Linked DNA regions of Ciceribacter thiooxidans. The protein of the gene in region 1 interacts with the protein of each later gene in a pairwise test. Links are inferred from orthologs where the notes say so. Each region holds a gene or a part of one and is shown on either strand. Other genes may lie near its edges.

Region 1 (15,803 bases):
CACCCGCATGCAGTTCTACGAGGGCCGCGCAGACTGGGATGCGATCGCCGCGGTGCGCGACGCGGTCAAGATCCCGCTGATCGCCAACGGCGACGTTTCGACCCGCGAGGACGCAGAGGAAATCCTGCGGCGTTCCGGCGCCGATGCTGTCATGATAGGTCGTGCCTGTCAGGGGCGGCCGTGGCTGGCCGGCGTTCTCGCCGGCGCCCGTGCACCTGAAGCCGCCGAGATCGCCACGATCGCCGTCGAGCACTACGAGATGATGCTGGCGCATTACGGGACCGATGTCGGCCTGCGCCATGCCCGCAAACACCTGGGCTGGTATCTCGAACGCTTCGCGCCGGATCTCGCGCCCGCCCGCAAGGCGGAGATCATGACGGCCCGCGATCCCCGCTTCGTCGTCGCGGCTCTGTCTTGCGCACTCGAAGAGGCGGCGAGCGAGAGAAACGACCGGCAGGAGGCCGCCTGATGTCGCAACCGCAGGAAACACGGGACAACGGCCTGGCCCTGACTGTTTTGAACGCCATCCAAAATCCGGTGATCCTCGTCGATGCCGAAGGTTTCGTCACCTTCGCCAACTGGGAGGCGGAATCCTTCTTCGGCGCGAGCGCCAGCCATCTCGCCCGCCATCAGGTGGCGAGCCTGATTCCCTTCGGCAGCCCGCTGCTCGCCCTGATCGACCAGGTGCGGGAGCGGCGGGCGCCGGTCAACGAATACCGCGTCGACCTGAGCTCACCGCGCCTCGGCGAGGACAAGCTGGTCGACCTCTACGTCGCTCCGGTGGTGAGTGATCCGGGCTCCGTGGTCGTTGTATTCCAGGAACGCTCGATGGCCGACAAGATCGACCGCCAGCTGACCCACCGCGCTGCCGCCCGCTCGGTGACAGGGCTCGCCTCGATGCTGGCGCACGAGATCAAGAACCCGCTCTCCGGCATCCGCGGCGCGGCACAGCTTCTCGAAAGCTCGGTGACCGACGAAGACCGGGCGCTGACACGCCTCATCTGCGACGAGACGGACCGGATCGTCTCGCTGGTCGACCGCATGGAGGTCTTCTCCGACGAGAGACCGGTGGACCGGCAGCCGATCAACATCCATTCGGTGCTCGACCACGTGAAGGCGATCGCCAAAGCGGGCTTTGCCCGCGATATCAAGATCACCGAGAACTACGACCCGTCGCTGCCGCCGGTCTATGCCAACCGCGACCAGCTGGTGCAGGTGTTCCTCAATCTCGTCAAGAACGCGGCCGAGGCGATCGGCGACCGCGCCGACGGAGAAATCCAGCTGACGACCGCCTATCGGCCGGGGATCCGCCTCTCGGTCGCCGGTTCGCGAGAAAAGATCTCGCTGCCGCTCGAATTCTGCGTGCACGACAACGGTCCGGGGGTTCCCGCCGACCTGCTACCGCATCTCTTCGATCCCTTCATCACCACCAAGACCAACGGATCGGGGCTCGGCCTCGCGCTGGTCGCCAAGATCATCGGCGGTCACGGCGGCATCGTCGAATGCGACAGCCAGTCCAACCGCACCACTTTCCGCGTGCTGATGCCCGTCTCCCGGGGTGTCGCACTCGAAGACGCAACTCCGGCGAACTCCACAGGAAGCCTCTGATGACTGCCACCATCCTTGTTGCTGACGATGATGCCGCCATCCGCACGGTGCTCAATCAGGCGCTGACGCGGGCGGGATACGACGTCCGGATTACCTCCAATGCGGCGACGCTCTGGCGCTGGGTCTCGGCCGGCGAGGGCGATCTCGTCGTCACCGACGTGGTCATGCCGGACGAGAACGCCTTCGACCTCTTGCCGCGTATCAAGAAGGCGAGGCCAGATCTGCCGGTTCTGGTGATGAGCGCGCAGAACACCTTCATGACGGCGATCAAGGCGTCGGAGCGCGGCGCCTATGACTACCTGCCGAAGCCGTTCGACCTGACCGAACTGATCGCGATCATCGGCCGCGCACTTGCGGAGCCGAAGAAAAAGCCGGTCCGTGTCGACGACGACATGCAGGACGGGATGCCACTGGTCGGGCGTTCGGCCGCCATGCAGGAAATTTACCGCGTCCTCGCACGGCTCATGCAGACCGACCTCACGCTGATGATCACCGGCGAGTCCGGCACCGGCAAGGAACTCGTCGCCCGCGCGCTGCACGATTACGGCAAGCGCCGCAACGGCCCCTTCGTCGCGATCAACATGGCGGCGATCCCGCGCGACCTCATCGAGTCGGAACTGTTCGGCCACGAGAAGGGTGCCTTCACCGGCGCGCAGACGCGCTCGACCGGCCGCTTCGAGCAGGCCGAGGGCGGTACGCTGTTCCTCGACGAGATCGGCGACATGCCGATGGATGCGCAGACGCGCCTGCTGCGCGTTCTCCAGCAGGGGGAGTACACGACAGTCGGCGGCCGCACGCCGATCCGTACCGACGTCCGGATCGTGGCGGCGACGAACAAGGACCTGAAGCAGTCGATCAACCAGGGCCTCTTCCGCGAGGACCTCTATTACCGCCTCAACGTCGTTCCGCTGCGTCTGCCGCCGCTGAGGGACCGTGCCGAGGACATTCCGGACCTCGTCCGCCATTTCATCCAAGAGGGCGAGCGGCAGGGGCTTGATTCGAAGCGCTTTGACCAGGAGGCGCTCGAAGTCATGAAATCCTATGCGTGGCCCGGCAATGTCCGCGAGCTCGAGAACCTCGTCCGCCGCCTGATGGCGCTTTATCCACAGGATGTCATCACCCGGGAGATCATCGAATCCGAACTGCGCTCCGACATCGCCGACAGCCCGATCACCAAGGCGAGCGTCGCGTCGGGACCGATGACCATTGCGCAGGCGGTGGAAGAGAACATGCGCAGCTATTTCGCCAGCTTTGGCGATGGTTTGCCGCCCTCCGGCCTCTATGATCGCGTGCTGACGGAAATGGAGTACCCGCTCATTCTGGCGGCGCTGACGGCGACACGCGGCAATCAGATCAAGGCTGCGGACCTGCTGGGCCTCAACCGCAATACGCTCAGGAAGAAGATTCGCGAACTCGGCGTATCGGTCTACAGGAGCTCCCGGTCGGCTTGACACCCGCCGACAGCCGTTGCAATTTCGCCACAATACGTTGCTCAAAAGCCACGACACGGCGCGAGTCCACTCGAACCGTTTCGTTCGTCCGTTCGGACGAGACTGTTTCCTTTGTGATGCGCACAGCGCTGATTTGGCCCCGGCGGGGCGGGATGTGATTTGAGATGGACAGCCGAAGGACCGATCCCGTGGCGGAGGGTGACGCCGCACTGGCGAACGACCGTCGCGCGTCCTTCGCACTGCCCGGTCTCGTTCTGGCCGGCGGCGCGCTTGCCTGCGCGGTCTTCACGCTTCCGGTCCTGCTCGGGCTGACCCCGATCGCGCCGACGTCGAATGTCCTCATCGCCTCGGCTGTGCTGAACTCGCTCTTTGTCGTCGGCCTGATGTTCCTGATCGGGCGCGAGGTCAGCCGCCTGGTAAGAGCACGCACGCGCGGCCGTGCGGCGGCCCGGCTGCATGTCCGCATCGTGGCGCTCTTCTCGGTGGTGGCGATTACGCCCGCCATCCTCGTCGCGATCTTTGCCAGCATCACGCTGAACGTCGGTCTGGACCGCTGGTTCTCGATCCGGACGCAATCGATCGTCAGTTCATCCATGGATGTCGCGCAGGCCTACATGCTCGAGAATGCGAGCTACCTGCAGGGCCAGACCATCTCGATGGCGAACGATCTCGACCGCAACCGCGCGCTCTTCTTCCTCGACCGCACCGGTTTCGTGCAGTTGATGACCCGCCAGGCCAAGGGCCGCGGCATGCTGGGCGCCTTCCTCGTGCGTCAGGACGGTTCGGCGATCACCCAGGCGGAGATCAAAACCGATAAGCCGCTGCCCGCGATCCCGAAGGACGCGCTCGAAAGCGCGGCGGCCGGTCAGCCGACGCTGATTCCGCCCGGCGTGACCAATCTCGTCGGCGCGATCATCAAGCTCGATTCGATTTCCGGCACCTTCCTCTACACGATCCGCGCCGTCGATCCGAAGGTGATGGCGGCGATGCGGCTGATGGAGGACAACACCGCCGAATACAAGGCGATGGAGGCCGGCCGCACTTCGCTGCAGATTGCGTTTGCGGTCCTCTATCTCGGTTTCGCGCTGATCGTCTTGCTGGCGGCGATCTGGACGGCGATCGCGATCGCCGACCGCATCGTCCGACCGATCCGGCTGCTCATCAGTGCGGCCGACAACGTCGCTTCCGGCAATTTCAACGTCGTTGTTCCTGTTCGCTCCGTCGATGGCGACGTCGGCAGCCTGTCGCTCACCTTCAACAAAATGATCTCGCAGATCCGCACCCAGCGCGACGAAATCCTGGAGGCCAAGGACGAGGTCGACGACCGCCGCCGCTTCATCGAGGCGGTGCTCTCGGGCGTCACGGCGGCCGTGATCGGCGTCGAGGACGACGGCGTGATCACCATCGTCAATCCGTCGGCGGAATATTTCCTCGCCCAGTCGTCCGAGGAGATCGTCGGCAAGAAGCTCTCGGTTATCGCGCCTGAAATCGACCGGGTGATGGCGGAAGCGGCGGTGCGCCACCGCGGAGAATACCGCCAGCAGATCAACCTGATCCGCGGCGGCAAGGAGCGGACGCTGAGCGTGCAGGTGACCCGCGAGGAGACCCGCGGCGCCGCTGACGCCTACGTCATCACGCTCGACGACATCACCGATCTCGTCATCGCGCAACGTTCGACCGCCTGGGCCGACGTCGCGCGCCGCATCGCCCACGAGATCAAGAACCCGCTGACGCCGATCCAGCTTTCGGCGGAGCGGATCAAGCGCCGTTACGGCAGGCAGATCGACGAGAGCGACCGTGCGGTCTTCGATCAGTGCACGGATACGATCGTCAGGCAGGTCGAGGACATCGGCCGGATGGTGGACGAGTTTTCCGCCTTTGCCCGCATGCCGAAGCCGGCGAAGCAGCGGTCCGACCTCCGTCACATTCTGCGTGATGCCGTCTTCCTGCGTGAGATGGGTAACAATGACGTAACCTTTTTGCGCGAGTTCGGTGACAAGCCGCTCGAAGGCAGCTTCGATGCCCGCATGCTCGGTCAGGCGGTCGGAAATCTCATCAAGAATGCGGTGGAGGCGATTGAAGCCGTGCCTGCGGAAGAGCGGCGGGGCGGCAAGGTGCTGGTGCGCTCGACCTATGACGAGGGCCAGGACAGTTTCGTCGTGGATGTCATCGACAACGGGCGCGGTCTGCCGGTTGAGAACCGCCACCGGATTCTGGAACCGTACATGACGATGCGCGAGAAGGGCACGGGGCTCGGGCTCGCTATCGTAAAGAAGATTATCGAAGAACACGGCGGTCAGCTCGAATTGCATGACGCGCCGGCGGAGTTCGACCACGGGCGAGGGGCCATGATCAGGATCATCCTGCCGCGCCTCGACGCCGGTGTTTCCTCCGCAGGTGAAGGTGACAAGGAAAAGGTCCATGGCCTCTGACATTCTTGTAGTCGACGACGAAGAAGACATCCGCGAGATCGTCTCGGGCATCCTGAGCGACGAAGGCCACGAAACCCGCACGGCCCACGACGCGGACAGTGCCCTTGCGGCGATTTCCGATCGCGTACCGCGGCTGGTTTTCCTCGATATCTGGATGCAGGGAAGCCGGCTTGACGGGCTGTCGCTGCTCGACGAGATCAAGACCCGTCATCCCGAGCTTCCAGTGGTGATGATTTCCGGTCACGGCAACATCGAGACGGCGGTTTCGGCGATCAAGCGCGGCGCCTTCGATTTCATCGAGAAGCCGTTCAAGGCCGACCGGTTGATCCTGATCGCCGAGCGGGCGCTCGAAAACTCCAAGCTGAAGCGCGAAGTCTCCGAGCTGAAGAAGCGCGCCGGCGACACTGCAGAACTGATTGGCACCTCGGTTGCCGTCTCGCAGCTGCGCCAGACGATCGACAAGGTCTCCCCGACGAATAGCCGCATCATGATCTTCGGCCCCTCCGGTTCCGGCAAGGAACTGGTGGCGCGGATGATCCACAAGCGTTCGACCCGCTCCGGCGGTCCGTTCGTCACGCTGAACGCGGCGGCGATCACGCCTGACCGGATGGAGATCGCCCTTTTCGGCACCGAAGGTTCGCCCGGCCAGCCGCGTCGCATCGGTGCGCTCGAGGAAGCCCATCGCGGCATTCTCTATCTCGACGAGATCGGCGAGATGCCGCGCGAAACGCAGAACAAGATCCTGCGCGTACTGGTCGAACAGCAGTTCGAGCGCGTCGGCGGCTCGAAGCGCGTCAAGGTGGACGTCCGCATCATCTCGTCGACGGCCTACAACCTCGAAAACCAGATTGCCGAGGGCCGTTTCCGCGAGGACCTCTTCCATCGTTTGGCGGTGGTGCCGATCAAGGTGCCGGCGCTCGCCGAACGGCGGGAGGATATTCCGTTCCTCGTCGACATGTACATGCGTCAAATCTGCGAACAGGCGGGCGTGCGCCAGCGCAGGATCGGTGAGGATGCGATGGCGGTGTTGCAGGCGAACGACTGGCCGGGCAACATCCGGCAGCTTCGCAACAATATCGAGCGGCTGATGATCCTCGCCCACGGCGACGGTCCCGAATCGCCGATCACCGCCGAGATGCTGCCGCAGGACCTCTCAGACATGCTGCCGAAGGTATCGGCGCGCAACGACACCCACATCATGACGTTGCCGCTGCGTGAAGCGCGCGAGATGTTCGAACGCGATTACCTCATCGCCCAGATCAACCGTTTCGGCGGCAACATCTCGCGCACGGCCGAATTCGTCGGCATGGAGCGCTCCGCTCTCCATCGCAAACTGAAGTCTCTTGGCGTATAAGCGAGTCCGGCGGTTCGTGCCGCCGGCATCACACTCGTCGAAAGAGGCATCATGAAAGTCATCATTTGCGGCGCCGGGCAGGTGGGCTACGGGATCGCGGAACGTTTGTCGCAGGAAGACAATGATGTCTCCGTGATCGATACATCGGCGTCGCTGATCAGCCATATCACCGAGACGCTCGACGTGCGCGGCTATGTGGGCCACGGCGCCCATCCGGACGTGCTCGCCAAGGCGGGCGCCGACCAGGCCGACATGATCATTGCGGTGACGCTCTACGACGAGATCAACATGGTTGCCTGCCAGGTGGCCCATTCTCTGTTCAATGTGCCGACGAAGATCGCCCGCATCCGCTCGCAGAGCTATCTCCGTCCGGAATACTCCGACCTCTTCAGCCGCGACAACATGCCGATCGACGTGACGATCTCGCCTGAGATCGAAGTGGGCAAGATGGTATTGCGGAGAATCTCTTTCCCCGGTGCGAACGACGTCGCACGTTTTGCCGACGACCACATTGCCATGGTGGCGATCGAGTGCATGGAGGACTGCCCGGTCGTCAACACCCCGCTGCAGCAGCTGAGCCAGCTCTTCCCCGATCTGATGGCGACGGTCACCGCGATCTACCGCAACGGGCGGCTGCATGTCGTGCGCTCCACGGATCAGTTGCTGGTCGGCGATCTCGCCTATGTCATCTGCCAGCGGGACCATATCCGTCGGACCCTCGGGCTCTTCGGACACGAGGAGCAGGAGGCCGGCCGTCTCGTCATCGCCGGCGGTGGCAATATCGGCTATTACGTCGCCCGGACGATTGACCAGACGCAGCCGAAGACCAAGGTCAAGATCATCGAGGGAGACCGTGAGCGTGCGATCTCCGTGTCCGATCAGTTGCGGCACGCGATCGTCCTCCACGGTTCGGCTCTCGACCAGAACATCCTGATGCAGGCGGACATCCAGGACGCGGACCTGATGGTGGCCCTGACCAATAGCGACCAGATCAATGTGCTGAGCGCCGCGATGGCAAAGCGCCTCGGCTGCAAGTCCGGGATGATCCTGATCAACGATCCGTCCTATCAGGATCTCACGACCTCGATCGGCATCGACGCCTATATCAATCCGAGAGCCGTCACCATCTCCCGTGTGCTCCAGCACGTCCGCAAGGGACGCATCCGTTCGGTCTACGCCGTGCAGAAGGGGGCGGCGGAGGTGATCGAGGCCGAAGCGTTGGAAACCTCGCCGCTCGTCGGACGGCCGTTCCGCGATCTCGACCTGCCGGAGGGCATGCGCATCGGCGCGATCTATCGCGACGGCGTCGTCCTTCGCCCGGACGGCAGCACCAGGATCAAGACCAAAGATCGTGTGGTGCTCTTCGTCACCGCCGCAGCGATCCGTGACGTCGAGCAGATGTTCCGCGTCTCCATCCAGTATTTCTGATCGCCCGGAGTTCGAACGACCATGCCGAGAACTGCCTATGTCAATGGCCGCTACGTCAACCACGGCGAGGCCGGCGTCCATATCGAGGATCGCGGCTATCAGTTCGCCGACGGCGTCTACGAGGTTTGCGAGGTACGTCACGGCGTGATCGTCGATCTCACCCGCCATCTCGACCGGCTCGACCGCTCGCTCTCGGAGATCCGGATCAAGCCTCCGATGGTGCGTGCCGCCCTGATCCAGGTCATTCGTGAGGTGCTGCGGCGCAACCGCGTGCGCAATGGCCTCTTCTATCTGCAGGTCACCCGCGGCGCGGCGCGACGCGACCACGTCTTTCCCGCTGCGGATACGCCCGCGACCCTGGTGGTGACGGCAAAGAGCACTAATCCGGAAATCATAGCCGCGAAGAACGCCAACGGCATCAAGGCGATCACGCTCCCCGACAACCGCTGGGAACGCGTCGACGTCAAGACGGTAGGGCTTCTGCCGAACGTGCTTGCCCGCCAGCAGGCGAAGGAGGCGGGTGCACAGGAAGCGGTCTACATCGATCGTGACGGGATGGTTACCGAAGGGGCGGCAACCAATGTGTGGATCGTCGACAAGGAGGGGCGGCTGATCACACGTCCGGCAGAACCCGGCATCCTCAAGGGAATCACGCGCACGACGCTGATGGATGTCGCGGACAAGCTCGGGGTGCCGATCGTCGAGCGCAGGTTCTCGCGCGAGGAGATGCTGGAGGCGCGTGAAGTCTTCATCACGGCGGCGACCAGCATCTGTTTTCCGGTCGTCGAAATCGACGGCCGTACGATTGCCAACGGCCATCCGGGCGACGTCTCAGCCCGGTTCCGGCAAGCCTTTTTCGACATTGCGGAAAAGACCGCGATTTGATACCAACTTCACCGCGAAGGGGTCGTAAGGGCACTTCCTGGTCGGCTGACACGTGCAAACAATAATTCACCGGTCAAAGTACCGGCAAAAAAGAAAGAAGCGGCGCCATGGCGGAACGTTCTCAGAATTTGCAGGATCTTTTCCTCAACACAGTTCGCAAGCAGAAGATTTCGTTGACGATTTTTCTGATCAACGGCGTCAAGCTGACCGGCGTCGTCACGTCCTTCGACAACTTCTGCGTCCTTCTGCGCCGTGACGGGCATTCGCAGCTGGTTTATAAACATGCGATTTCGACCATCATGCCGGGACAGCCGATGCAGATGTTCGAAAGCGAAGAGAACGTCGCTTCATAGGATCAAAAGCAATCAACACGCGCGATACCAAGAGCGATTCCATAGTCCCGGAGGATGAAAAACACCGGGACGACATGTGCGCCATCGTCATCGTTCCGCTGGTCAAACCCTCGCGCGCTGCCGCGACCGGCCAGACCGACGGCGCTGGCGTCCAGCCGCCCGCTCCAACTCGATCCAACGAAGCCCGTCTCGAAGAGGCGATCGGTCTCGCGCGGGCCATCGACCTGACGATTGCGGAAGGTCTGCTCGTACCGGTCAACCAGCCGCGTCCGGCGACGCTGCTCGGCACCGGCAAGATCGCCGAGATCGGCGCGCTGCTCGACGAGCACAATGCCGGGCTCGTCATCGTCGACCATCCGCTGACCCCGGTGCAGCAGCGCAATCTCGAAAAGGAATGGAACGCCAAGGTCATCGACCGGACGGGCCTCATCCTGGAGATCTTCGGCCGGCGCGCCTCCACCAAGGAAGGCTCGCTGCAGGTCGAGCTTGCTCATTTGAACTATCAGAAGGGCCGGCTGGTCCGCAGTTGGACCCACCTTGAGCGTCAGCGCGGCGGTGCGGGCTTCATGGGCGGTCCGGGTGAAACCCAGATCGAGGCCGACCGGCGTCTCTTGCAGGAGCGGATCGTCAGGCTCGAACGGGAGCTGGAGCAGGTGGTCCGCACCCGCCAGCTCCACCGCGCCAAGCGCCGCAAGGTGCCGCATCCGATCGTCGCCCTCGTCGGCTACACCAATGCCGGCAAGTCGACGCTCTTCAACCGCATCACCGGCGCCGGCGTGCTCGCCGAGGACATGCTGTTTGCGACGCTCGATCCGACGCTCCGCCGCATGAAACTGCCGCACGGGCGCACGGTCATCCTGTCGGACACGGTAGGCTTCATCTCGAACCTGCCGACCCATCTCGTCGCCGCCTTCCGCGCGACGCTCGAAGAGGTGCTGGAAGCCGACCTCATCCTCCATGTCCGCGACATGGCCGATCCGGACAACGGGGCGCAGGCATCGGACGTGCTGCGCATTCTCTCCGACCTCGGTATTGGTGAGAAGGAAGGGGCCGAGCGCATCATCGAGGTCTGGAACAAGATCGACCGGCTGGAGCCGGAACGCCACGACGCGATCCTGCAGAAGGCCGCTTCGCGCGCCAACGTCATTCCGGTCTCGGCGATCAGCGGCGAGGGTGTTGACCGGCTGATGGCGGTGATTTCCGAGCGGCTCTCGGGCGTGCTGACCGAAACCACGGTCATTATCCCGGCCGACAAGCAGGCATTGATCTCCTGGGCCTACGAGAACGCGGTCGTCGATGGCCGCGAGGACCGCGAGGACGGTTCCGTCAGCCTCGACGTGCGGCTGACCGAGCGCCAGGCGATGGAGCTCGAACGCAAGCTCGGCAACGACCGCAAGCGTGACAAGGAAGACTGGGAGCGATGAGGGGCATTTTGCTTCCGTAACGACGAGAGGAGTTGCAGATGCATGATGACACCGCAAGGATCGACGCCTTCTTCTCAGAGGCCAAGACATGGCCGGAGGAACTGCGGGCGTTGAGGGCGATCCTGCTCGATTGCGGGCTCACGGAAGAATTCAAGTGGCGCGGACCCTGCTACACGTATGACGGCGGCAATGTGGCCGTCATCTGGGGCTTCAAGGAGAATGCTGCGCTCGGCTTCTTCAAGGGCGTGTTGCTCAAGGACCCGGAAGGTCTGCTCGTCGCGCCCGGCGACAATTCCCGTGCCGTCCGGATGTTCAGGTTCAACGGCCTCAGCCAGATCGAGGCGATGGAGACCACCATCCGGAGCTATGTCCGGGAGGCGATCGAACTCGAAAAGGCTGGCGCGAAGGTCGACCTTCCGAAGGATGACATCGTCTACCCGGAAGAGCTTCTCGCCGCACTGGAAGAAGATCCCGAGCTGCACGAGGCTTTCGAGGCACTGACGCCCGGTCGCAAGCGCGGCTATGCGCTGCATTTCGCCCAGCCGAAGCAATCTTCCACCCGCGTCTCGCGGATCGAAAAGAGCCGGGACCGAATCTTAGCAGGAAAGGGGCTGCAGGAGCGGTGACGAGCCGCGGCTCTTCGAGGCCCTCTGCCGGAAGATCCGTTCACCGAACGAAAAGACCACCCGCGGTGGGCGGGTGGTCTCGTAAGTCAAACTTTGCAGGCCGACGTGTCATGCACCGGCGTGGCGCTCAGAATTCCTCCCAGCTGTCGTCCTTGAGCGCCGCGTTGCTGTTGAAAGCACCGGCGACCTTCGCCGCCATCTGACGTGCCGGCGAGGGGACAGGCTTCGCCTCACGAGGCGCAGCGACCGGTACCTGGCGTCGGGCGCTGGCTGCCCCGCCGATGTTGAACTGCGAGAGCATCTGGAAGAGCTGTTCTGCTTCGCGGGCGAGGCTGTGGGCGGCGGCCGTCGTCTCTTCCACCATGGCGGCGTTCTGCTGCGTGCCCTGGTCCATGCTGTTGACGGCGGTATTGATCTCCTTGAGACCGGTCGCCTGTTCCTTCGACGCCTCGACGATGGCGCCGACATTGTCGTCGACCCGGAGAACCTGCCCGACGATCTCCTGCAGCGCGCGGCCGGTGTCGCCGACGAGCGTGACGCCGCTCTTCACGTGCTCGTTGGAGGCGCTGATCAGTTCCTTGATTTCCTTCGCCGCCTTGGCCGAGCGCTGGGCGAGCTCGCGGACCTCCTGGGCGACGACGGCAAAGCCCTTGCCCGCGTCACCGGCACGCGCCGCCTCGACACCTGCGTTCAGTGCGAGGAGATTGGTCTGGAAGGCGATCTCGTCGATGACGCCGATGATGCTGGCGATCTCGCCCGCAGACTGCTCGATCTTGCCCATGGCCGCCACGGCTTGGCCGACGACGCCGCCGGAGCGTTCGGCATTGTCCTTGGTCCGGCGCACCAGTTCGCCGGCCTCCTGCGCCCTGTGGCTGGAGTCCGCGACGGTGGTGGTGATCTGCTCCAGCGCGGCGGCGGTTTCCTCGACCGAGGCGGCCTGCTGTTCGGTCCGCTTGGAAAGATCGTTCGAGGCCGACTGGATCTGCTGCGAGGCGGCCGCGATGGCCCCGGCGTTCTCGGAGATCGTGTGCATGGTGCTGCGCAGCTTCGTCGATGCGCCGTTGAAGTCGACGCGCAGCTTCTCGAGCGTCGGCAGGAACGGTTCGGCGAGCGATTGGGTGAGGTCACCTTCCGCAAGTGCATTCAGGGCCCGTGCGAGCTGGTCGACATTTTCCACCCGCCGGGTGACGTCGGTCGCGAACTTGACGACCTTGAAGACCTTGCCGTTCATGTCGAAGATCGGATTGTAGGACGCTTGGATGTAGACCTTCCGGCCGCCTTTGCCGACGCGGAGGAATTCGTCGGCGACGAACTCGCCGGAGGCGAGCCTGCTCCAGAAGGTCCTGTAGGCCTCGCTGGCGGTATAGGCGCCATCGCAGAACATCGCGTGATGCTTGCCGCGGATTTCGTCCATCGTATAGCCGAGCGTCCGCAGGAAGTTCTCATTCGCCGACAGGATTTCACCCTTCGGCGTGAATTCGATGACCGCCTGCGCCCGCGAGATCGCGTCGAGCTTGCCGGCATCCTCGGCTGACTTCAGCTTCTGCTCGGTAATGTCGGTCGCAAACTTCACGACCTTGTAAGGCTTGCCGTTGCGGAATACCGGATTGTAGGACGCCTCGATCCAGATTTCGCGACCGCCCTTGCCGATGCGCTTGTACTGACGCCGGTCGAACTCGCCGGCTGCGAGCTTCGCCCAGAATTCGCGGTAGGCGGGGCTGTTCACCTCGTCCGGATCGACGAACATCCGATGGTGCTGCCCGACGATCTCGGAAAGCGCATAGCCGAGCGCCTTACAGAAATTCTCGTTGGCCGTGATGATGGTCCCATCCAGCTTGAACTCGATAATCGCCTGGGAGCGGCTCATCGCCTCCAGAACGGACTTTGCTTCCGATCCACTACCAAAACCCAGCATCTGCATCTCCGAAAGGCGCTCCCGATGGTTGACTTCGAAGGTGGGTGCGCCGGTTCCCCTCTGATTTCTATGGGGCTAATTTTCACCTGGCGAAGTTTACGAACTGTGAAGATTTTGCGCGGAGCAAAGATCAAATCTGAACATTTTTGGGTATTGCTTGGCTTCCTCGGGATCTACTATGCCATCGCAAGTGAAACCGGTGGGCGGAGGTTGTTGACCCGCGCCCGCCGGCCGACACGCGGTGTGCCGGTTCACACCCCCCGGGCTAGTGCTCCTACTTGCCCCCCGACTCGGCGATCGTGTCGAGTGCAGAAACGGCGATGGACGGCAGTTCGAGTTCCGCAGCCGCTATGTTTTCCGTGAGATGAGCCACTGACGACGTGCCGGGAATGAGCAGGATGTTAGGCGCGCGTTGCAGCAGCCAGGCGAGGGCGACCTGCATCGGTGTGGCGCCAAGCTCGGCCGCGACACGCGACAGGGTGGCCGACTGCAGCGGCGAGAATCCGCCCAGCGGAAAGAACGGCACATAGGCAGTGCCGACGGCGGCAAGGTCGTCAATCATCGCATCGTCGGCTCGATGGGCGAGATTGTAGAGGTTCTGTACGCAGGCGATCTCGCAGATCTTCCGTCCCTCTTCGACCTGGCCGGGCGTGACATTGCTCAGGCCGACATGCCTGATGAGCCCTTGCCTGCGGAGATCCGCCAGCGTTGTCAGTTGCGCTTCCAGCGATCCATCGACCGGATGGTGGGGGTCGAGCATGGCGCGAAAATTGACTATATCGAGCACGTCGAGACGCAGATTGCGCAGGTTGTCGTGGACGGCCCGGATCAGTTCCTCGGGTGATGCCGCCGGCAGCCAGGAGCCGTCCGCACCGCGCCGCGCGCCGATCTTGGTCACGATCACGAGACTGTCCGGATAGGGGTGCAGGGCTTCGCGGATGATTTCGTTGGTCACGTGAGGTCCGTAAAAATCACTGGTGTCGATGTGATTGACGCCTGCGGCAATAGCCGCGCGAAGGACGTCGAGAGCGGCTCGGCGGTCCTTCGGCGGGCCGAAGACGCCGGGTCCGGCCAGCTGCATCGCGCCATAGCCGAGCCGGTTGATCGTGCGGTTGCCGAGCTTGAACGTGCCGGCCTTGTCAATCGTGGACATGAACTATCTCCTTTTCCGGATCAATGGGTGACTGGAAGATAGTCTTCGTACATTATCGTGATAACGGCCCAAAGTTCGTACGGGCTGTACGGAGAAACGGACAATGAAGGTGGATCTGGATGACCTGCGCGCAATCGTGACCGTCGCAAGGGCAGGTGGCTTCCGCGAGGGAGCCAGGGTCATGGGCGTCAGTGCGTCGGGCCTCAGCGATGCCGTGCGTCGCGTGGAAGAGCGTCTGGGCGTCAGACTGTTCAACAGGACGACGCGCAGCGTAGTGCCGACCGAGGCGGGACGGGGGCTGATTGCACGTCTCGATACGGCGCTCGGCGAAGTGGAGGCCGCGCTCGACGTCGTCAACGGTTTTCGCAGCCGGCCGGCAGGATCGCTCAAGCTCAACGTACCGGTGAGCGCGGCACGACTCGTTTTGCCGCGGCTCATCCCGTCCTTCCTCGCCGCCTATCCGGAGATCAGGGTCGAGATCATCACCGAGGAGAGTTTCGTAGACGTGATCGAAGCCGGCTGCGATGCCGGAATCCGCTATGATGACCGCCTGGAGCAGGACATGATCGCCCTGCCGATCGGACCCCGTATCCAGCGGTTTGCCACGGCCGCGTCCAAAGCATATCTCGATCGGCATGGCCGACCGGAGCATCCGCGCGACCTGCTCGGCCATGCCTGCCTGCTCGGTCGTTTCTCAAGCGGGGCCCTGGCGAGCCCCTGGGAGTTCGAACGGGAAGGTGAGGTCGTGCGTATCGAACCGTCCGGCCCGTTGATCGTCCGTGCCGGTGGCGGCACTGACCTCGCGGTCGATGCAGCGGTGGCGGGGGCGGGCGTCATCCACCTTTTCGAGGACTGGCTACGCCCGCTATTCAACAGTGGAGACCTTGAGCCGGTGCTGGAAACCTGGTGGCAACCGTTCTCCGGCCCGTTTCTCTATTATCCGGGTCGCCGGCTTGTGCCGGCACCTCTGAGGGCGTTTATCGATTTCGTGCGTTCCGCGGCCTGGACGGATTAGAAACGCGATTCATTTGCGTTTCGCCGCCTGCCAAAGCGCCTCCATCCGCTCCAGCGATGCGCCTTCGAGTGTCTCTCCTGACGCATCAAGATGCTTCTCTATATATTTGAATCGACGCCTGAATTTCGTGTTAGTGCCGCGGAGCGCCTGCTCCGGGTC
Region 2 (15,679 bases), 1.5 Mb from region 1 along the record:
ATTTCCGGATGACGGGCGGAAAACCCGCCCAAGCGGTGCACAAGCCAGCGCGCCGCAAAGACGGGAGCGACCGAGATCGTCAGCAGCTTGTCGTCATGCCTTCGCGCTGCCGCGACGGCGCCTGACAGCAGGCTGAAGGCTTCGGTGAGTCGCGGCAGGATATCGGCCGACGCCTTGGTCGGGGCGAGGCCCTTCGGCGTGCGTTCGAAGAGTTGCCGACCGAGTTGCCGTTCGGCCTTGATGACCTGTTGGCTCACGGCGCCGACCGAGACGCCAAGCTCATCGGCTGCTCCTTGCAGGGATCCGAGCCGACCAACCGCCTCCAACGCCCTCAGACCGTTGAGATGAATGAGATTCAGGTTCCTCATATAGATTTTCTATAGCAGAAGGCGCCAAATCTCAATTGAAGCTTCTCCAGACAAGGAGCAGTATCCTCGTACACACACCAGAATTCCAGCGTCGATTGCCCTCGTTGGCGTCGTTCAGCCAGAGGGTAGCGAATTCCGGAGGCGATCCAATGTTCAAGTTTTTCTGGAGAAAGAGCGCTTCGCTGCGCTCCGACGAGACCCCTTATCCGCGGGATCCGCTAAGCCATCCCGTCATAGCTTCGATGAGCCAGCGGCAAATCGCGGATCTGCCTTTCGAGCCTTACGCTTTCGCCAACGCCGGTCCGGTATCCGATGCGACGATCGCCGGATCGCCGAGAAAACCCGGCCCCCTCCGGCACGTCAGCTTGCGAACCGCCCCGCATCGGTTCCGTAATAATTGAGGTAGCGGTCCGAGATGCGAGAGATCGGCAGAACGATCAAGACGTCGGTCGTGTTGAAGGCATGGTCGACGACGGCACCAGAGCCGAACATCGCACCAAGTCGCAGATAGCCCTTGATCAACGGCGGCATCGAGGAGACAGCTTTGCGGGCATTGATCGCCTCGACCGGCATCAGATCCATTTCACGATAGAGTTCCGGGCGTGCTTTGACAGCCCATTCGCCTTCGGCAACGGCGTGATTATGCAGGAAGGAAAGCGCAAGCGCATGCTCCTCCGGATACACGCCGGGAAACGAGGCGCAACCGATCATGGCGTCCCCGCGATGGCGCAAGGCGTAAGCCCAGGCACCGTGCCAGAGCAGTTCCATGGTGCGCTTGTTGCGATATTCCGGCAGTACACAGGAGCGGCCGAGCTCGATGAAACGCTTGCCGGGATGACTGGCGATCAGCCGGTCGATCGAAAACTCGGACGCCGAATAGAAGCCGCCATGGGCTTCGGCAACCTCCTGCCGCAGCAGCCGGTAGGTGCCGACGATCTGTTCTTCCGGGTCGCCCTCGATGGAACGATCGACCACGACAAGATGATCGCAGAGCGCATCCCAGCCATCGACGTCGCGTTTGCGTCTGGCTCCTTCCGGAGCGACCTGCGCGTGCATCTCCTCGACAAAGACCTTATAGCGAATGGACTGTGCCGCATCGATCTCGGAGTCGCTGCGCGTGAGGCGGGTTTCGAGCGTACCGATCCTGCCGAGCAGATCATTCGGCGCCGTCGTTGCGGCATTGACTGCGTTCGCACCGTCGGCCGCGGTCGTGATGTCGAGAAGTTGAGTGTTCATGGCGAGTCGTCCGGAACCGCTTCGTTTCAGGGTCATAAACCACGCCTATGCGACAGGAAGGTGACACGGTCTGTCACAGGCGCCACGCTAACATCTTTGTCCGACTGTCGCAATTCGACAAAGTCGGCGTCGCGCCTGATCGATTAGTCCTCTACCCCTTCCTCGCCCGGGTTACCGTGAACTCGTCGAGAATGATGAAAGCCGCACCGACGGTAATCAGGCTATCGGCCAGATTGAACACGGCAAACGACCATGTCTGGGTGTAGAACAGAACATAGTCGATTACGTGCCCGTAGACGAAGCGGTCGATGATGTTGCCGATCGCTCCGGCAATGATCATCACGAAGCCCAGATGGGCGAAGTGGTGGACAGGACTCGTCCGCCTCCAGAGCCAGAACACGAATGCGACGATGGCGATTCGCAGTCCGACTATGAACCAGCCGTGGGCGTCGGAAAGCATCGAGAAGGCCACGCCGAGATTGTGGGTTCGGTAAAGCGCCAGCATCGGCATGACAGGCACCGGCTGCTGCAACGGCAGCGATGTCTCAACGAGATATTTGATCGCCTGATCGAGAAGAAGAGCGAGCACGATGAAACAAATCGCCGGGAGCGGACGTGCGAAGATTGCCGGATGTCTCGTCATTTCGCATCGCCAAGCGTCAGAAGGTGGCGGCGCGCTTCGAACAGCATCACGCCCGTCGCAACAGCGAGATTGAGCGAGTCGGCACGACCGGCCTGTGGGATGCGCGCCAGCGCATCGGCCTCGCGTGCAAGTTCGTCCGGAAGTCCGGACTGCTCGTTGCCCATCAGAACGACGACCGGCTTACGCTTATAGTCGATCGTCCGATAGTCGACAGCACCGGCAAGATGGGTCGCGACGACCTGTCCCCCGCACTTCGCCTTCCAGCGAACGAACTCTTCGACCGAGGTCTTGACCAGCGGCATCGCAAACAGTGAGCCCATGGTGGCCCGCACGGTCTCGAGCGAGAAGGGATCGGTGCAGTCGCCGATCAGGATGACACCGGAAGCGCCGGCCGCATCGGCCGTGCGGATGATGGTTCCGAGATTGCCGGGATCGCGCACGCGATCGAGCGCCACCCAGGTTTCGTTCTTGCCGAGATGCACGTCCTTCAGCGCCCTGAACCGCTGCTCGAAGACGCCCGCTACCATTTGCGGGTTGTCACGACGTGTGATGGCCGACATCACCTTATCGTTTACCTCGAGCACCAGACCGCCTGCCGCGACGGCGCGTGCGGCAACCTTTTCGACCAACGGCTTGCCTCGGCCGGCTTTGGAATAAACGAGGACTTTGATGGTCCAGCCGAGATCAAGCGCGTCGATCACGAGCTTCAGCCCCTCGGCCATGAAGCTCCTCGTCTCGTCCCGCGTCTTTTTGAGGGACAGCGCCTTGATATCCTTGACGATCGGGTTCGAAAGGCTCGTCACCTCCTTGACCTGGCCAACCCGGCGCGGGCCTTGTTCGCGAAGATCGTCGTTCATTTCGGCACCCACCGGCTGAAGAGTGATGTTGAAAGCGCCCGGCCGGGCGTCTTGCCGTCGAGTCCGGCCTCCCGGATCACCAGTTCGCCGGATTCCACGATCCCGCCCTTGCCGCGCATGGTCTCGCGCATCAGTTCGTGGATGGAATAGAAGCTAGCCCGGATCGAATAGGCCGTCAGCACGAGGCCGAGTGCCTTCGGAGCCAGGATTTCCCGGCAAATGTCGAGCATGGCCGGTAGATGATCGAAGAGCTGCCAGACCTCGCCGTTGGGGCCTCGGCCGAATTTCGGCGGATCAGTGAGGATGATGTCATAGCGACTGCCTCGACGCTCTTCGCGCTGAATGAACTTCATCGCGTCGTCGCAGATCCACCGAATCGGTGCCCTTTCGAGTCGGCTCAAAGCCTGGTTCTCGCGCGCCCAGCCGATCGCCTTCTTCGACGCGTCGACGTGGGTGACCTCGGCCCCGGCAGCGGCGGCGACGAGCGAGGCGACGCCCGTGTAGCCGAAGAGATTCAGCACCTTCAGCGGCCGGCCATGACCTTCGATGCGTTCCTTCATCCAGCTCCAGTGTGCGATCTGCTCGGGGAAGACCCCGACGTGGCGGAAGGCAGTGAAGCGGCCGAGAAAATCGACACCGAGAAGCGAAAGCGGCCAGGTCTCGCCAAGCGCCTCGCGGGTGAAGCGCCAGCGCCCCATGCCGTCCTCGTCGGTGTCCCCGGTGAAAACTGCATCCGCCTTGTCCCAGACGTGAGACGGCAGCGCTTTCGGCCATAGAGCCTGCGCTTCGGGACGTATGATGCGATAAGGACCGTATTGCTCCAGCTTCAAGCCGTCGCCGCTGTCGATCAGATGGAAATCTCCGGCACCGAGACTCTCGAGGATGAGCGGAACGTGCTCGGCCGGGCGTTCGCCGGCCCGGATCTGCAGTATACGAGTGGGCTCGTCTGCCTGTGCCGGCGGCTTCTCGGGCATAGATTTCGCAGCCTGTCGGCGGGTGTGCTCACGGCTCTTGCCGGAGCCGGGCTTCGTGACAGCCGCGGCGGGCGATTTCCCGTCTCTCGGTCCCTTGCCGCCCAATCCCGCCGGCTTGCCGCGGGCCGGCCGGCGCTCTTTGTTCTTCACGCCTTGGTCCTGTCTTTGTCGATCGTCCAGTGATCGCGAGCCCATAGCACCACAGCGGCTTACGCGAAAGCGCTTTCGGCTCGTTAAGGACTTTCGACGGCGAGCCTATTTGGATTGCAACTGCGGCAGATCGCGGCCCGCGATCTGCTCCGCCCGCGCCTTGTGCCTTTCGGCCTCCACCTGCCATTGCTGGGCAGAGCGCGACTCGGTGCGGGCGCGCTTGCGATACTTGCGCTGAGAAAGCCACACCACAGCACCACCGATCACAATTCCCAACATGACCGCGAGGAACAGGAAAACGAAGAACGGCGCAGTCAGCGACAGCACTGCATCCTCCGGCCGGAAAGGATTGAGCGCGAGCGTCACGCTCTGGCGATTGGCAACGGACAGCACGACAAGCACGATGCCGAGCGGTACAAGCACAATCAGATTGACGATCTTCTTTACCATCGCTCACTCTCCTCGGCAGACGTATTCCAATAACGCCCGGCGCGGTTCGCTTGCGCTCAGGCTGACGGGGCCGCTCAATCCCCGTCCTGGTCGCCCATCCCGGGATTGAGGCGTTCGCGCAATTCCTTGCCGGTCTTGAAGAACGGCACCCACTTCTCCTCCACGAAAACCGATTCTCCGGTCCGAGGATTGCGCCCCGAGCGAGACGGGCGATTCTTGACCGAGAAGGCGCCGAAGCCGCGAAGCTCGACGCGGTTACCGGCAGCCAGCGCATCGGTGATCTCGTCTAGGACAGCATTGACGATGTTCTCGACGTCACGGTGATAAAGATGCGGATTTCGCGCCGCGACGATCTGCACCAATTCCGACTTGATCACGCTCGCCCCCTGAGATTGTGGTTTCCTGCAATAGAGGAGCCAAGGTGCCAAACTAAAAAAGCACCGTCAAGAAACAACTTAGCCGAAACTCCGCAACGTGCCCGGCGAGCACGGAAGTCGTCCGTCAGGGGTGGCGTGGACTTGCATTCGCGCCAACAATTTCCATATTGGCATGCGATCTTATTAATGCGATGTGTCGTGTCGGTTGCGGCAGGCTGCGGGCGGGGCCATTCCCGCTCGATATTATTCTGGAACAGGCCTGATTCATGTTGAACAGGGTAGATGAGAGTGCCGCGACTGCCGGCCTTCAGCCGGACGTGCGCGCCTACCAGAGGGCGGTGGCGCATTCTGCACGCGTGCGCCACCTCAAGGTTCTGCTCCCGGTGGCTGCCTTCGTCATATCTCTCGCCTTCGTCGCAGTGTCGGTGATCCGGGCCTATCTCCCGGAAAACGTGAAAATGGAATCTGCGCGGATCGAGAATGGCAAGGTCGTGATGGAGAAGCCCGCCATTTCGGGGCGCAACTCGGATGGCATCAGCTATTCCATGCGCGCCGAACGCGCTCTTCAGGATATCAGGAACCCGAACATCATCACTCTCGAGACAATCGCAGCGGCGGTTCCGATCGATGACAAGACCATCGCCCGCGTCATCGCTGAAAGCGGTGTCTTCGACCGCTCCACCGACCGACTGGACATGACGGCGCCCTTCACGATCAAGCTCAGCACGGGCATCGAGGCTGCATTCAAGTCTGCTCACCTGGACATCAAGGGCGGCAGCATGGAGACCAAGGACCCTGTCGCCATCACCGCAAAGGAAGCGTCGATTGTTGCGCAGTCGCTCAAGATGACAGATAAGGGGCGAGTAATCACCTTCGCGGGAAAAGTTCGGGTCAACATCGAACCGTCCGCTATCCGTAAAGCGGACAACTGAGAGCCGGTCCAGTCATGAAAGACAAACGTCAGAATTCGGTTTTGGTGGCTGGGCTGCTGGTTGCCTTCGGCATGTCTGTTGCTGGGTCGGCACCGGCTCTGGCACAGGCGACGAAAAGCAACCTCGACGGCCTGAAACTTTCCAACGACAAGCCGATCCAGATCGAAAGTGACGAACTGCAAATCCGCGAGCAGGAGAAGGTTGCGCTCTTCAACGGCAATGTGAAGGTCGTACAGGGCACCACGGTCCTGCAGTCAGGCAACATGACGGTTCATTATCGTGGCGACAGCACCTCGGTGACCAGCGGCAACGCCGACATTCAGAAGATAGACGTCACCAACAAGGTCTTCCTTTCCTCCGGCACCCAGCAGGCCACCGCCGAACGCGGCTATTTCGACATGGACCGCCAGGTATTCGTGCTCGAAGGTGACCGGGTGGTTCTGTCGGAAGGCCAGAACGTCTTCGTCGGCTGCAAACTGACGGTTCAGATGAATACCGGCGAAGCAAAACTCGACAGCTGCGGCGGCCGGGTGCAGATCCAGCTCGACCCGAAATCCCAGAAGAAGTAACCGGACCGGTCGGCACGTGAAGATTCCTTTTGCCTCAACACTGTCCGGCGCGCTACGGGCGCGGCAGCCGAGCCCCGACGAGGCGCGCCTCGACAAGACGCGCTATCAGGGGACATTGATCGCCCATGGCCTGACAAAGAGCTACAACACCCGTCGCGTCGTCAACGGGGTGTCGCTGGTCGTGCGCCGGGGGGAAGCCGTCGGGCTGCTCGGCCCCAACGGCGCCGGCAAGACGACCTGCTTCTACATGATCACGGGTCTGGTGCCCGTCGACGCAGGCACGATCGCCATCGACGGCAACGAGGTGACGGCGATGCCGATGTACCGGCGAGCGCGCCTCGGCGTCGGCTACCTGCCGCAGGAAGCGTCGATTTTCAGAGGCCTGAGTGTCGAAGACAACATCCGGGCTGTCCTCGAGGTTCATGAACCGAACCGCGACAAGCGGGAAGCCAAACTCGATGAACTGCTCTATGAGTTCCACATCGAGAAGTTGCGCAAATCTGCTGCCGTCGCCTTGTCCGGCGGCGAGCGGCGTCGCCTGGAAATCGCCCGCGCCCTTGCGACCGACCCGACGTTCATGCTGCTCGACGAGCCCTTCGCGGGCGTCGACCCGATTTCGGTGTCGGACATTCAAAACCTCGTGCGCCACCTGACGGCGCGCGGGATCGGCGTATTGATCACCGATCACAACGTGCGCGAGACGCTCGGTCTGATCGACCGAGCCTACATCATCCACGCCGGCGAGGTCCTGACCCACGGACGTGCCAATGACATCGTCAACAATCCCGATGTCCGGCGACTTTATCTCGGCGACAAGTTCAGTCTCTGAGGCCGACACCTCCACGAGACGATTCCCCCATCGTCCGGCTTGACCAAACCAGATAAAAAAGCAATTTTTGGGCCAGTTGAAGTTTCTCCGCGACGTTTGACGGTCTGAGCGGGTGAATTTCGGGGGAGTTTCGCGTTCATCATGGCTTTGTCGGCCAATCTACATCTACGCCAGAGCCAAACCCTGGTCATGACGCCTCAGCTGATGCAGTCCATCCAGCTGCTGCAAATGAACCACCTCGAACTCGTCCAGTTCATCGCCCAGGAGGTCGAAAAGAACCCACTCCTCGATTTCGCTTCGGAAGACGGCGACAACGGGTCGGAAAGCCCGCGGGGCGAGGAGGCACTTGCCGCGCAGGAAACGACGGCCGGCGCAGGCGCAGGCGCAGGCGCGCCGGAAAGCGACTGGTACGAAAACGCCAAGGGCTCTGCACTCGAAGAAAGCCTTGACTCCAATTTCGACAGCGCATTTGTCGACGAAGGCGTCTCGGCCCGTGCCGACGCGCCTGAGCTTTTGGGGCAGTGGAAGTCGATGCCGGGCGCCGGGACGGACCCCGGCGAAGGATACGACCTGGACGACTTCGTCGCCGGCCAGGTAACCTTACGCGATCATCTGAGCCAACAGATTCCCTTCGCCTTTCCCGACGCGGCCGATCGGATGATCGCGTTCGCCCTCACGGACCAGCTCGACGAAGCGGGCTATCTGCGCGCCGATCTTCAGGAGGTTGCGGAACGCTTCGGGGGGCGCCCAAGCGTTTGGAACATGTGATCGGGATTTTGCAGACCCTCGATCCTCCCGGCATATTTGCCCGTTCATTGAGCGAATGCCTCGCAATTCAGCTGAAACAACGTGACCGCTTCGATCCCGCGATGGCGACGCTGATCGACAATCTCGAGCTTCTCGCCAAGCGTGACTTCGCGAGCCTGAAAAAGCTCTGCGGAGTCGACGAAGAAGATCTGATCGACATGCTTTCGGAGATCCGCGGCCTGAATCCGAAGCCGGCAAGTGGGTTCGAGACGAATTTGAGCGAGGCAGTCGTCCCCGACATTGTCGTCCGTCCGGCATCTGATGGCGGCTGGGCGGTGGAACTCAACCCTGATGTCCTTCCACGAGTTCTCGTCAACCAGAGCTACTATACCCGGGTGACAAAAGGCCGCGACACGAACAACGCAGATCAGGCCTTCCTTGCCGAGTGCCTGCAGAATGCCAGCTGGCTTACCCGCAGCCTCGACCAACGCGCCCGCACCATTCTCAAGGTCGCCAGCGAGATCGTCCGTCAGCAGGATGCGTTTCTGCGCCACGGGGTCGATCATCTCCGTCCGCTCAACCTGCGTACGGTGGCGGATGCGATCAAGATGCATGAATCCACGGTCAGCCGCGTCACCTCCAACAAGTACATGCTGACCCCGCGCGGCCTTTTCGAGCTGAAATACTTCTTCACCGTTTCCATAGCTTCGGCCGAGGGCGGCGACAGTCATTCGGCAGAAGCGGTACGGAACAGGATCCGCACACTGATCACGCAGGAGAGCCCGGAAGCGATCCTCTCGGATGACGACATCGTCAGTGCGCTGAAGGATGGCGGCATCGACCTTGCGCGGCGTACGGTGGCCAAGTACCGGGAGGCGATGAACATTCCCTCGTCGGTACAACGGAGGCGCGAGAAACGCGCAATGGCGAAGGTGTCCACAGGCTGAGCGCACCGTCTGCCGTTTGTTAAGAATCGGTTAGCAGGCCGTTGACTCTCGTCCAAAGCTTGTCTAGAAGCCCGCCCCGACTGGCAAAGGAGACGACCCCGAGTTATCCCCAACCTCCGTCCAGCGACAGCCCGAGCGGGCGACATTGCTGTGTGAAGAGCTTGGATGCAGACGGCGGTTGACGTAAACTGATACCCGCAAATCACAATAAGAAGGGAAACTCCATGAGTGTGCGCGTATCCGGCAAACATATGGAAATCGGTGAAGCCTTCCGGCAACGGATTGAAGAACGGATCACGGAGACGGTAACCAAATATTTCGACGGCGGGTATTCCGGCCAGATCACGGTAACGAAATCGGCGGCCGCAGCCGCACCTTTCGTCGCCGACTGCCTGCTCCACCTCGACTCCGGCGTCAACCTGCACGCCACCGGCTCCGCAAATGACCCGCTGATTTCCTTCGACATTGCCACCGACCGCATTGACAAGCGGCTGCGCCGATACAAGCGGAAGCTCAAGGATCGCCATCCGAACAACGGTGCCGGCACGCCCGTCGAGGTCGCCTATACCGTGATGGATGCCGTATCCGACGAGCATGAGGAGCTTCCCGAGGATTACGCACCCACGATCGTGGCGGAAAGCACAAAGCAACTGCGGACCATGTCGGTTGCGAGTGCAGTCATGGCCCTCGACATGACGGACGAACCTGTACTCTTGTTCCGCAACCCCGGCAGCGACCAGATCAACATCGTCTACCGTCGCAACGACGGTAATATCGGATGGATCGACTCCGCCAACATCAAAGGCTGAGCCAAACCGGAAACGGCGGTCCACGCCGTTTCCTTCCCCTTTGATTCGGCGGCATGAAGGATTTTGAAATGGCCTTGGCAGATTTGCTGCAACAAGACGCAGTCGTTCCCGCCCTGAGGGTAAACTCAAAGAAGCAGCTGCTTCAGGAGCTCGCCGCGAAAGCCTCAAAACTCACGAACATCCCCGAACGGGAAATCTTCGACGTCATCCTGCAGCGGGAACGCCTCGGCTCCACCGGTGTCGGTAACGGCATCGCGATCCCGCATGGAAAGCTGAACAGCATCAAGAACATCACCGGCGTTTTCGCGCGGCTGGAGACGCCTGTCGACTTCGAAGCGCTTGATGACCAGCCTGTCGACCTCGTGTTCCTGTTGCTGGCCCCGGAAGGCGCAGGTGCGGACCATTTGAAGGCGCTCTCGAGGATCGCGCGCGTCCTGCGCGACCAGGACCTGGTCGCTAAGCTCCGCGCGACCGAATCCGCCTCTGCAATTTACGCTTTCCTGAACGAGGAACAGGCGAACGCAGCCTGACGTCCACCCACAAAAAAGGGCGCCGCGCTTCCGCTGACGCCCATCTTTTCGGCAAAGATAGAAGAAGAATCAGGCGTCCTTTTCGCCAGCCGATGCGGCATTGGCCTCCGGCTGGGCTTCCGTCTTCTGCCCACCCTTCGCAACGCCGACCATGGCCGGGCGAAGAACGCGATCGCCGATCGTAAAGCCCGCCTGCACCACCTGTACCACCGTGTTGTTCGGAACCTCGGCGTTGGGAATTTCAAACATGGCCTGGTGGAAGTTCGGATCGAACTTCTGGCCCTGCGGCTCGATCTTGCGGACACCGTGCCGTTCGAGCGTCGAGAGCATGCCGCGTTCCGTCATCTCCACACCTTCGATGAGCGCAGCCAGGCCGGCGTCGGCGGACGCGCGTGCTTCCTCCGAGACGGCCTCCAGAGCCCTGCGCAGGTTGTCCGAAACCGCCAGCATGTCCCGGGCGAAACCCGTCACCGCATAGGACTTGGCATCCTTCACGTCACGCTCGGTGCGGCGACGCAAGTTGTCCATCTCGGCCGCAAGACGCAGGAAGCGATCACGCAATTCTGCATTCTCTGCCTTCAGTGTCTCGAGAGGATCGACTTCCGCCTTCGTTGCTTCGGCTTCCCCGTTCCGCTGCTCGTCGATCTGGCTTTCAGCGACGGTGGCGTCAGGTCCGTTTTTCTTGGTTTCGTCGGTCATGACGTTCTCCGATTGAATGTCGTTTGGAATTCGTGCCCGATATCAGGGTTTGAGGTCGAAAAATCAAGGCTCCGGTGCGATATCGCCACCGAACCGTGATTGTCTCATAAGCGAGCCTAACGATTGGAGCGCGAGAGCCGTGCCATCAGCTGCGCGGTGTAGTCGACCATGGGAACGATGCGGGAGTAGTTGAGGCGCGTCGGGCCAATGACGCCGACGGCGCCGACGATCCGCTCGTCGCTGTCGCGGTAAGGCGCCACGATCAGCGAGGAGCCGGACAGCGAGAAAAGCTTGTTTTCCGAGCCGATGAATATCCGGACGCCGGGGCCGCTCTCCGCGAGATTAAGGATTTCGATCAGACTTTCCTTGCGTTCCAGATCATCGAAAAGGAGACGCAGCCGGTCGATATCCTCGGCGCCCGCGACCCCTTCGAGCAAATTGGCCCGGCCGCGGACGATAAGCCGTGTCGGCTTTTCGGCCTCCGCCCCACCGGACCAAACCGCAAGACCACGCTCGACCAGGTCCTGGGAAAGTGCATCGAGCTCACCGGCGACCTGTTCCTTCAACGTGACGAGCTGGCCTCGCAGTTCGGGGAGCGTCTGACCGGCAAGATTGGCATTGATGAAGTTGGCTGCTTCGGTCAGTTGCGATGCCGTCACGCCGGCCGGCAGATCAATGATGCGATTTTCGACCTGATTGTGTTCGCCGACCAGCACCGCCAGCGCCTTCGTGGGCTCCAGCCGGATGAATTCGACGTGCCTCAGGATCTGGTCACTCTTGGCGGCGATCACCAGTCCCGCCCCGCGGGACAAGCCCGAAAGCATGCGACTCGCGTCGGTCAGCAAGTTTTCCAGCGGCTGATCCGCATCCTGCGGGCGGATCTGCCGTTCAATGCTCTTGCGTTCACTCTCCGACAGATTGCCGACCTGCATGAATGCGTCGACGAAGAAACGCAGGCCTTGTTGTGTCGGCATCCGGCCGGCGCTGATATGCGGCGCGTATATGAGCCCGAGATCCTCGAGATCGCTCATGACGTTGCGCACGGAAGCGGGAGACAGAGACATAGGTAGGAGACGCGACAGGTTGCGCGAACCGAGCGGTTCTCCCGATTCGAGATAGCTTTCGACGATGCGCCGGAAAATCTCACGCGAACGGTCGTCCAGCGCGGAAGATATCTCTTTGACCGGAGTATTCGCCATGACGGTTACGATGCAAACCCTGTTCGAACAATGCTCTAGGCGAATATAGTCACTTGCAGGCCGATCACAAACGGGAAAATCCCTACCCTGCGAGAGGCGAAAGGCCGGTTTTTCTTTGCAAATCGCGACGCTCAACCGTAGAAGGCCATAGAAAGTTTCAAGGAGAAGCCAATGCGGCCGTCAGGCAGAAAAACCGACCAGATGCGCAAGATTTCGTTCGAGCGCAATTTCTCGAAGCATGCGGAAGGTTCCTGTCTCGTGAAGTTCGGGGACACTCACGTGCTCTGCACGGCGAGCCTCGAGGACAAGACGCCGCCGTGGCTGCGCAACAGCGGCAAGGGCTGGGTCACGGCCGAATACGGCATGCTGCCGCGGGCCACCGGAGAGCGCATGAAGCGGGAGGCCGCCGCCGGCAAGCAGGGCGGACGAACCCAGGAAATCCAGCGCTTGATCGGCCGCTCGCTTCGCGCCGTCGTTGACCTGGAAGCGCTTGGTGAACGCCAGATCACCATCGACTGTGACGTCATCCAGGCGGACGGCGGCACCCGCACCGCCTCCATCACCGGCGGCTGGATCGCGCTGCACGACTGCCTGAAATGGATGGAAGCACGCAACATGGTCAAGGTCGACAGGGTGCTCAAGGACCATGTCGCAGCGATCTCCTGTGGTGTCTTCGCAACGCAGCCGGTCATCGACCTCGATTATCTCGAAGACTCGGCTGCCGAAACCGACGCCAATTTCGTCATGACCGGAAGCGGCGCGATCGTGGAAATTCAGGGCACGGCGGAAGGCACCCCCTTCACCGAGGACGAGTTCCTGACGCTGATGCGGCTTGCGCGCGACGGCATCGGGGAACTGGTGACCCTGCAGAAGCAGGCGATCCTCTGATTGCTGCCGCAAGGCACGGGAGCAGACTATGTCCACCGAGCTCGAAGGTATTCTGGAAACGGCGCTCTACGTCTCCGACCTCGAGGCGGCCGAGGATTTCTACGGCCGCGTGCTCGGGCTGGACGTCGTGATCCGGCAAGAAGGACGGCACGTCTTTTTTCGGTGCGGCGCAGGCATCCTGCTGATCTTCGATCCTTCGGCGACTGCGCATCCAGCGCCGGCCGATGCCCTTCCCGTACCGCCGCACGGCGCGACCGGTCCGGGGCACGCTTGCTTCCGGGTCCCGCGTGAGAAGATGGATACCGTCATTGCCCGGCTCCGGGCGGGTGGCGTAGCGATCGAGGCCGACTTCCACTGGCCGAACGGCGCCCGGTCGATCTATTTCCGCGATCCGGCCGGCAACAGCCTGGAATGTGCGGAGCCTCGTCTCTGGAATCTCGAATAGGACCAGCCGCATGCGCAAACTCGACACCAAAACCATCGTCGTTGCCAGTCACAACGCCGGCAAGATCGCCGAGATTGCCGATCTCATCGGCCCACTCGGGTTCTCCGCGAAATCGGCGGCCGACCTCAAGTTCGAAGAGCCGGATGAGACCGGGACCACCTTCGAGGAAAACGCAGCCATCAAGGCGCTCGCTTCGGCTAAGGCCTCCGGTATGCCGGCCCTTTCCGACGATTCCGGTCTGGTGATCGACGCCCTCGACGGGGCTCCCGGCGTCTACACGGCGAACTGGGCGGAACGCGAAGACGGCACTCGCGATTTCCAGATGGCGATGGAGAAGGTCGAAAAGGCGCTGCAGGACCGCGACGCAACCGTACCGGAAAGGCGGACGGCTCGTTTCGTCAGCGTGCTCTGCCTCGCCTGGCCCGACGGCCACACTGAGACGTTCCGCGGCGAGGTCGAAGGGACCGTCGTCTGGCCGCCGCGCGGCACATCCGGTTTCGGCTACGATCCGGTCTTCCAGCCGGTCGGGCACGACAGGACTTTCGGCGAGATGACGGCACAGGAAAAACACGGCTGGAAGCCCGGACAGGCAAATGCTCTGTCCCATCGCGCCCGCGCCTTCAAGCTCTTCGTCGAAACCTGCCTGGAGGCCTGACGCCGGTATGTCGGACGCCACACCGTTCCTTCTTCCCGATACGGGTGAACCCGGCTTCGGTGTCTATGTCCACTGGCCGTTCTGCGCGGCGAAGTGCCCTTACTGCGACTTCAACAGCCATGTACGCCACCAGCCCGTGGACCAGCCGCGCTTCGTCGCGGCCTTCCTGCGGGAAATGGAGACCATGCGCCGTCTCAGCGGCCCGAAGACCGTCACCAGCATCTTCCTCGGCGGCGGCACACCGTCCCTCATGGAGCCGGAGACCGTTTCGGCAATCCTCGAGGGGATCGCTCGTCATTGGCATGTGCCCGATGGTATCGAGATCACAATGGAGGCGAATCCTTCGAGCGTGGAGGCGACGCGGTTCCGCGGTTATCGGGCGGCCGGCGTCAACCGCGTCTCTCTCGGCGTCCAGGCGTTCAACGACACGGATCTGAGATTTCTCGGACGGCTGCACGATGTGGCCGACGCGCTAAAGGCGATCAAGCTCGCCCGCGAGATTTTCCCGCGGATGTCCTTCGACCTGATCTACGCCCGTCCCGGCCAGACCGTCGAGGCCTGGGAACCGGAGTTGCGGCAAGCGATCTCCTATGCCGTCGACCATCTGTCCCTCTACCAGCTGACGATCGAGGAAGGCACACCCTTCTTCGGCCTGCACAAGGCCGGCAAACTCATAGTGCCGGACGGCGATCTTTCCGCCGATCTCTATGAGGCGACGCAGGAAATAACGGCCGATGCGGGCCTGCCGGCGTACGAAGTCTCGAACCACGCCCGGCCGGGCGCGGAAAGCCGCCACAACCTCACCTACTGGCGCTACGGCGACTATGCGGGGATCGGTCCCGGCGCCCATGGCCGCCTGTCGCGTGGACGAGAGAAACTCGCGACAGCAACCGAGCGCAACCCCGAAGGCTGGCTTGCAGCCGTCGAGCGCGACGGCCACGGAATGGTAGATCAGGAGGTCCTCGGTACTGACGAGCAGGCCGACGAACTGCTGCTGATGGGGCTTCGCCTTCGGGAAGGCGTCGACCTCGCCCGCTGGCAGCAGCTTTCGGGCCGCGACCCGGACCCGGCGCGCGAACAGATTTTACTGGAACATGGCTTCATCGAACGGCTCGGCAATTCGAGGCTACGTTGCACCCCGAAAGGGATGCTCATTCTTGATGCGGTCGTTGCCGATCTCGCCTGCTGAATTGAAACTTCAAACTCGCGGAGCGCGGGTCGCCAGCCGACGCCAGAACCTGCCGTCGATTGCGAGAAGGCCGAGCCCGATCGCCAGCATTCCGACGAAATGCCGCGGGGCGAGGCGCTCGCCGAGCACCAGCGCACTCAGGAGGATCGCGCTCGGCGGGATGAGGATTGTGACCAGCATGATATT

What was found.
Region 2: the proteins of trkA (region 1) and ptsN interact in binary tests that used the Escherichia coli proteins (3 or more experiments, as listed by UniProt). The link is inferred for Ciceribacter thiooxidans from one-to-one orthologs.

What each region holds. Positions count from the first base shown.
Region 1 is NZ_CP059896.1:1,672,015-1,687,817, reverse strand. What follows is about bases 6,097-9,084. They hold trkA (Trk system potassium transporter TrkA), read left to right. Parts: upstream 6,097-6,896; coding sequence 6,897-8,273; downstream 8,274-9,084. Other genes in these bases: H4I97_RS07960 (D-amino-acid transaminase), read left to right, coding at 8,295-9,084; ntrX (nitrogen assimilation response regulator NtrX), read left to right, coding at 6,097-6,845. Also shown: tRNA dihydrouridine synthase DusB, read left to right, coding at 1-469; H4I97_RS07985 (two-component system sensor histidine kinase NtrB), read left to right, coding at 469-1,608; ntrC (nitrogen regulation protein NR(I)), read left to right, coding at 1,608-3,059; H4I97_RS07975 (sensor histidine kinase NtrY-like), read left to right, coding at 3,224-5,491; more of ntrX, read left to right, coding at 5,481-6,096; more of H4I97_RS07960, read left to right, coding at 9,085-9,158; RNA chaperone Hfq, read left to right, coding at 9,266-9,511; GTPase HflX, read left to right, coding at 9,586-10,935; H4I97_RS07945 (YdeI/OmpD-associated family protein), read left to right, coding at 10,974-11,561; H4I97_RS07940 (methyl-accepting chemotaxis protein), read right to left, coding at 11,689-13,482; H4I97_RS07935 (aldo/keto reductase family oxidoreductase), read right to left, coding at 13,751-14,629; H4I97_RS07930 (LysR family transcriptional regulator), read left to right, coding at 14,733-15,644; mazG (nucleoside triphosphate pyrophosphohydrolase), read right to left, coding at 15,654-15,803. UniProt on the Escherichia coli protein: Part of the constitutive potassium transport systems TrkG and TrkH. May regulate the transport activity of TrkG and TrkH systems. Binds to NAD(+) and NADH.
Region 2 is NZ_CP059896.1:3,164,090-3,179,768, forward strand. The notes cover bases 8,824-11,687. They hold ptsN (PTS IIA-like nitrogen regulatory protein PtsN), read left to right. Parts: upstream 8,824-9,956; coding sequence 9,957-10,418; downstream 10,419-11,687. Other genes in these bases: hpf (ribosome hibernation-promoting factor, HPF/YfiA family), read left to right, coding at 9,304-9,888; grpE (nucleotide exchange factor GrpE), read right to left, coding at 10,488-11,117; hrcA (heat-inducible transcriptional repressor HrcA), read right to left, coding at 11,234-11,687. In the rest of the region: H4I97_RS15550 (LysR substrate-binding domain-containing protein), read right to left, coding at 1-368; olsB (l-ornithine N(alpha)-acyltransferase), read right to left, coding at 729-1,604; lspA (signal peptidase II), read right to left, coding at 1,756-2,247; H4I97_RS15565 (TrmH family RNA methyltransferase), read right to left, coding at 2,244-3,104; H4I97_RS15570 (class I SAM-dependent methyltransferase), read right to left, coding at 3,101-4,228; H4I97_RS15575 (DUF1049 domain-containing protein), read right to left, coding at 4,334-4,678; H4I97_RS15580 (integration host factor subunit beta), read right to left, coding at 4,753-5,055; LPS export ABC transporter periplasmic protein LptC, read left to right, coding at 5,322-5,987; H4I97_RS15590 (LptA/OstA family protein), read left to right, coding at 6,002-6,556; lptB (LPS export ABC transporter ATP-binding protein), read left to right, coding at 6,597-7,385; more of hrcA, read right to left, coding at 11,688-12,316; rph (ribonuclease PH), read left to right, coding at 12,488-13,204; H4I97_RS15630 (VOC family protein), read left to right, coding at 13,233-13,649; rdgB (RdgB/HAM1 family non-canonical purine NTP pyrophosphatase), read left to right, coding at 13,660-14,304; radical SAM family heme chaperone HemW, read left to right, coding at 14,312-15,493; H4I97_RS15645 (DMT family transporter), read right to left, coding at 15,503-15,679. UniProt on the Escherichia coli protein: Seems to have a role in regulating nitrogen assimilation.